DNA from 2 places in the Lysinibacillus sp. FJAT-14222 genome. Region 1 is predicted to be linked to the other one. Evidence: a T-box and tRNA genes for the amino acid it is inferred to sense, from the RefSeq annotation. Region 1 holds a T-box; the other holds one or more tRNA genes.
The links. A T-box is a leader RNA that pairs with one kind of tRNA and senses whether it is charged. The one in region 1 lies ahead of proS (proline--tRNA ligase), so its partner is inferred to be a tRNA-Pro.
Positions count from the first base shown of each region.

Region 2: it has a tRNA-Pro gene. The T-box ahead of proS (proline--tRNA ligase) is inferred to sense a tRNA for this amino acid. The anticodon was not compared.

Region 1 covers NZ_LIYL01000054.1:1,561-4,994, reverse strand. The annotation lists gene AN161_RS22975 (CbrC family protein) at 1-234, opposite strand, end outside; gene proS (proline--tRNA ligase) at 528-1,964, opposite strand; T-box leader at 2,025-2,244, opposite strand; gene AN161_RS22965 (aminoglycoside phosphotransferase family protein) at 2,472-3,434, opposite strand, start outside.
Region 2 covers NZ_LIYL01000046.1:117,956-121,389, reverse strand. The annotation lists gene AN161_RS19400 (coenzyme F420-0:L-glutamate ligase) at 139-1,329, shown strand; tRNA gene AN161_RS29870 (tRNA-Pro) at 1,483-1,554, opposite strand; gene AN161_RS19395 (RNA ligase family protein) at 1,642-2,277, opposite strand; gene AN161_RS19390 (AAA family ATPase) at 2,301-3,257, opposite strand.

The sequences.
Region 1 (3,434 bases):
CTCGGAATTTAATAAATCTTGCTGAAATTGACCATCAAATTTTTTCGCAGCCAGCCCACTATGAATACAGCTTGGACAAAGATATTCCACCTCTTCAATCGCATAAATGCCTTTTGTACAATACATGTCTACTTCTTGCTCACAGCAGTCGCAAACAACTAATTCACCCGTTTTAAAAATATTCGCTTGTATTGGATTCGGTATATATTTAAATGTTGGTAATGGTATTTTCATCTCCACTTCCTCCTGAATGACACGTGGCAATAATGGCTTTACATTTTGTGGTTTGTCAATCCAATATTTAATCGCGCCGTATTTTCTCTGACCTTTTTTATTGCGTAATTCCATGACGGATGTAAAAATTTTGTATGCCTCGACATACATTTATACAAGACTAAACAACAAGAGTTAGAAAAAATAACAGCCGTCACAGATAATCTGTATATAGATTGGAAATATGGAGATATTACAAAAGCTGAATACTAGCGTATGAAAGCAAAATTTAACACCTTTATACACTATTCTTTTTAATATGCCTGAGCAAACCAAACTGTATGCTTTGCTTCATTGCCACAGCAAATACAAGACGTTTTCGTAGTTGGTGGGTTAAACGGAATGTTACGAGAAGTAAATTTAGTCTCTTCTTTCACTTTTTCCTCGCAAGCATCATCTCCACACCATCCAGCAAGGATCCAGCCAGGAATAGATCCGTTTTCCTTGGAACTACTAATATGCTGCTGTAATTGCTGAAGTGTATCTATATTTATATGAGCGTTGGCATCGCGGAATTGGCGCGCTTTTTCAAATAAGCGAGTTTGCATAGTTGTTAGTTCTTCTTCAATTGCTGAAACAACATTAACCAGGTCAATTGATTGCTTCTCATCTTCATCTCGCGCTTTTAACAATGCTTGATTGTTTTCTAAGTCACGTGGTCCTAATTCAATTCGAACTGGTACACCTTTTAATTCCCATTCATTAAATTTAAAGCCTGGTGATTGGTCGGAATCATCAAGACGTACTCGAATTCCTTTTTTCTTAAGGGCCGCATAAATCTCGTCTAGTTTCTCCATAATTTCAGGGTTCTTTTTCCATGGACCTACAGGTATTAAGACAACTTGGGTTGGTGCAATTCGTGGTGGTAAAATAAGGCCCTGTTCATCACCGTGAACCATAATAACTGAACCAATTAATCGCGTGGAAGTACCCCACGATGTTGTGTGTACATATTCATGCTGATTGGCTTTATTTAAATATTTTATTTCAAAGGCTTCAGCGAACTTTGTCCCTAAATAGTGAGAGGTCCCAGCTTGTACGGCCTTTCCATTTTTCATCATTGCTTCAATAGAAAATGTATCAACTGCACCTGCAAAACGTTCGGAAGGTGTTTTTTGTCCATCATAGACAGGAATTGCAAGTAAACCTTCTACTACCTCCTTATAGATAGCTAACATTTGCATTGTTTCTTTTCGTGCATCCTCTTCATCGATATGTGCTGTATGGCCCTCCTGCCATAAAAATTCAGAAGTGCGAATGAACGGAAGTGTTTTCTTTTCCCAACGAAAGGCATTGGACCATTGATTAATTAAGACCGGTAAATCACGGTAACTTTTAATCCAATTCGAATAGAGATGTCCAATCATCGTTTCAGAGGTCGGACGAAGCGCTAAACGTTCTTCTAATTTCTCGCCCGCTGCCTCCGTTACCCAAGGAAGCTCAGGTGAGAAACCTTCGATATGTTCTTTTTCCTTTTGGAAGAAGGATTCAGGGATTAGCATAGGGAAATAAGCGTTGCGGTGACCTGTTTCTTTAAAACGTCGGTCCATTTCTTCCTGAATATGTTCCCAAATTTCATAGCCGTCTGGTTTAAATGCGATACAGCCACGAACTGGTGTATAATCCATTAAGTCTGCCTTTTGGATTGTCTCAATGTACCATTTTGAAAAATCATTTTGTTGTGTTGTCATGTTCTTTCCTCCATTTTTGTATTCTCTGATTAAAAATAAAAAGCACAAAGCTGTCCTTAAAATAAGGACGTCTTTGTGCCGAATAAACGTGGTACCACCTTGAATTTAGTTTTAAGATAATCTTAAAACCCTCAAACGTTTTGTAACGAAAACGACTCGGTTATGTTTGCATAACATCTCCGTGGTAGGTTTCAGATAAGAAGCGGTGATATAGCTCTCAGCAATTGCTATATTCTCTGTTTCACGATTCTTACTTACTTGGCCACATCATCAATTCATATTTTATATAACTTTAGCAAAACAGTTAAATAATTTCAAACATTTAATTAAAAACGATTATTTTTCAGGAAATATCAGAAAATTAAATTTACTTTACTTTCCCCTGACCAAGTTTGCTTTTAACTAGCCAAAATTCATAAATATTTCTGATCTATTGGAACATCCCACGCCCCGTACGTTCTACCCTGGCTACTGATCGATTAAATTTAAATAAAAAAAGTTATTTATCTACATATTTCTCATCTCATGGATTTTTTGCAAGGTATCAAGGTGATTTGATTTATCTTCGGGCGACTTAGCGAATTTATACCACTCCACAAGCCTGTATCCGAACATAGCCAGAATTAGTTCATAGATACAATGTTCGGATACATGGGACACATCCGCATATTCCGAAAAACCCCTGTAATATGCCGGAATGCATTTTCGGTAGTATTCAATCATATGACAGACGTCGGCTTCATCAGTTATTAAACTCGCGATATCCTCGCCCATGTACCCCCATCCGGCGGTATCCCAATCGATAAGTACGATTTTACTGTCCGAATAGAATATGTTTGCCACCCAAAAATCTCTGTGGCAAAGCACTATTGGTAGCTTTTCAATTCGACTGAATATTTCGTCCGCATTGTTATCTAAGTCTATGAGCATTTTACACAGGTACTTCGGGATTTCACAGTCATCGGAGCGTATATAATCATACAAAACATTCCATGACCGATAACGCAGATAGTGGTTTTTCATAAACTCAACCTTGCTTAAATTGGACAAATTCTGCAATGCTTTTGGTCGCTCAGTGTACAATTTGCCTTGAAATTGCCCCAATTCCTCGGCTATACGTTCATACATTTCCGAGGTTAGATTTAAGCCTGACACACCATCAATATATTCCATCCACAGTTGAATCTCATCGCCATTTATTTCGGCGTGATAACACTCCGGCCACCGGAACGAGTCGGAGAAAACCTTTTTGAAATCCGATACATAGAGGTCGTATTCCCTACGCCATGAATCCGGATCACCATAACGCTCAAATTTCTTCTGTGTTTTCCAAACTATCTTATACGGCAGATTTTCGCCATCAGAAGTTTCAACTATGCCTGTTACAAGCCGAACAACTCCTATTGTCCCGCCTTGCAACTCTTTAAGTTGATAATCTGCGCGGATTATCGTCTTGTCGAGCATTTTACT
Region 2 (3,434 bases), on a different contig from region 1:
TTACTTTATATAAATTCTTTCAGCGGGTGTCACTGAATCGGTAAGGAGTTCTTTGTGCAAGCACAAAGCCGATTCCGGACACAATTATGCCGAGGCATAATTGATCATACATTTACCTATTAATGAGGAGAGATTATTTTGGAACGTGTAGTTGGTACAGTAGTAAGAGGTCTTCGTGGTCCAATTATTAATGAAGGCGATAATATTGAGCAAATCGTTGTTGATACGGCATTAAATGCAGCAAAGACTGAAGGCTATTCAATTGAGGATCGTGACATTGTCACAGTAACAGAATCCGTCGTAGCGCGTGCACAAGGTAACTATGCATCCATCGATGATATCGCAGCGGACGTAGCTGCTAAATTTGGTGACGATACTGTTGGTGTTATTTTCCCAATTCTAAGCCGTAATCGTTTCGCTAACTGCTTACGTGGTATTGCTAAAGGCGTGAAGAAAGTTGTTCTTATGCTAAGCTATCCATCTGATGAGGTTGGGAATCACCTAGTTGATATCGATGAGCTAGATGTAAAAGGTATTAATCCTTGGACAGATACTCTAACTGAGGTTGAATTCCGTGAGCATTTTGGCTACCAAAAACACACATTTACAGGTGTAGATTATATTGAATATTATAAAGAACTAATCGAAGCTGAAGGCGCTACTTGTGAAGTTATCTTTTCAAATAACCCAAAAACAATTTTAGACTATACGAAGAGTGTTTTAACTTGTGATATTCATACACGCTTACGTACAAAACGTATTTTAACGGCAAATGGTGCTGAAAAAGTATACAGTCTTGATAATATTTTAGCTGTATCTAATAACGGTTCTGGCTTTAATGCGGAATATGGTCTACTTGGTTCAAATAAAGCAACTGAAGATAGCGTAAAATTATTCCCACACACTTGCCAACCGATTGTTGATGGCATCCAAGCAAAAATCAAAGAAGCTACTGGTAAAACAGTTGAAGTAATGATTTACGGTGATGGTGCATTTAAAGATCCTGTAGGTAAAATTTGGGAGTTGGCTGACCCTGTTGTTTCTCCAGCTTACACTACTGGATTAGATGGCACGCCAAACGAAGTAAAACTAAAATACTTAGCAGATAATGATTTTGCGGAGCTTCGAGGCGAAGAATTAAAAGCAGCAATTTCTGAGTACATCCAAAACAAAGATGAAGATTTAACTGGTCAAATGGCTGCTCAAGGTACAACACCTCGTCGCTTAACAGACCTAATTGGTTCTCTTTCAGACTTAACTTCAGGTTCAGGTGACAAAGGAACACCAATGATTTATATTCAAGGTTATTTCGATAACTATACGAAATAAAAAGATAAAAAAATGAACTCCCATTTTCGTTTGGGAGTTCATTTTTTTAATAGTGGATCTGCTTAAATATCGACGCTATATCAAAAAAAGCTCCCTATCATTAAGGAACAAGCCCTTGTCACTACTGCCTTTTACGTTATAACCATTTATTTAGTGAGGATGACAGGAATCGAACCTGTAAATCCCTATCCTATAAGGGACATGCTGCCACTGCATTTTTCCTCATATACATTATGTATTATTAACCCCATTAAGAATTACATTTTTCTCAGTCCTTTTCTTTATAGTAGATTAAATCTTTTCAAATAAAACTTATTTCAGTTGATTAGGAATCAATTCTTCATTTAACCAATGTTCGCTTGTTCGAACATGATTCTGTCTAACAAATTTCCCTAGGTTATATTGAAAATCATCATAATGGAAGGCAGCCGCATTTCTAATAACATAACCTTCCTGCTCGCCCCCAAGGAGTGAATTTCCTGTAAAAGTCTTCTTTATTTTTTCTTCATCGAAAATGCCTCTATATAATACAGGTGCCGTTTCAACCCCTAGTTTAGCTGCATAGTCGACTGTTTCATCCCAGCTTAAACAAATATTTTTCTCATTCCAAATACTGAATAAATAAAAATAACTAGTTAACTCATTGTAGTAAATGGAATGTTTGGCATAAACATTTTCACCACATAATCTCCACTCTTCTGGAATTTGAAATGCAAATGTAGCATGAAACGTTTTTACCCAGTGCCTAGATGGATGATCTCCTGAACTTAAGCTTCTAGCATGCATATAGTTTCGATAAAGTGTTGTTCCTTCACCATCTAATTTTTCGGTTACAACAACCTCTTTTCCAATAAAATGATCAACATTTTTAGCAACCTTATCATCATGTGTATACCCTCTACTCCACGGCAAATGAAAGCTTCTTGGATATTTCATCAAATTGGTCATTAACTCACTTCCTTTGTTTACACTTATTTGGCAAATTGATCTGCTTCACGAAAGAAATAAAGCTTTGTTAATAAGTCACCATCTAATAAATGATAAATCTCACTTGATCCCTTATCGCCCCCGTATTGAATTAACATATGAAATTGTACTAACTTAACAACCTTTAAAACAAAGTCTTCTTCAAAGCCTAGCTCTAATAAAAAATGACAGACCATTTGAGCAGATACATTTTCATGTCCATAATATCCATATCTTTGTTGTAATTCTTTATATTTTTTACAAAATGGTTTGCCTACATCATGGAATAAAGCAGCTATTTGTAATGCTAGCTTGTCACTTTCCATATAGTATTCGTTCATATATTCATAAACAAAATACGTATGCTGGCAAAGTAAAAATTGATGGTATGGATTTTCTTGATTAAATTGATAAATCTCTTTAAATAGTTGGACTGATCTTAGCTTTTGAAAAAGCTCCTCATATGTGGGTTGACTTTGGATAAGGGAAATAAATTGATCTTTCGAGATTTCATACGGATTCGCTTCATGTACAATATGAACCTCTTCAAATCCTTCTCCCATTATCGGAAACTCTAAATTCTTTCTCATTTTTTCCATTATCACTAATGGAACTTTCCTCTTTCTTTGTTGATTTCTTGTTACACACAATGTGTAAGGTGTATCAAAATAATAGCATATGGCTTTCACATTACTAGGCAATTTACCTAGTGCAAATACTCTACGTTCCCGTTCAATATTTGTCGCATCGACAATAACGGATTGACCATTGGCCACACGTTCATTCAAACGTTCATACAAAACACGGAATACTATTCGTGATTGCTGCCTTGTAGCGTCACCAAATAACTCTTGACGTATGGCATCACTTGAAAGAATTAGCGCATTTTCGCGTTTTGCTAGCTCCTTAACAAACGTGCTCTTGCCACTTCCAGGTAGTCCAACTGTAAATATCACCTTCATTTTTTTCACCCCCTTTCAAGTGTCTATATCGTTTATAGATCCCTATTCTTTAGTAATCGATTAGCTTCTAATTTTCCTTATTGCATTATCAAAAATTAATCCTCGGCTTTACTTTAAAGTATGGAGATTAGTTTTTGAGGGTTAACATGATATAAGTTGGGTATGACATTTGTTACG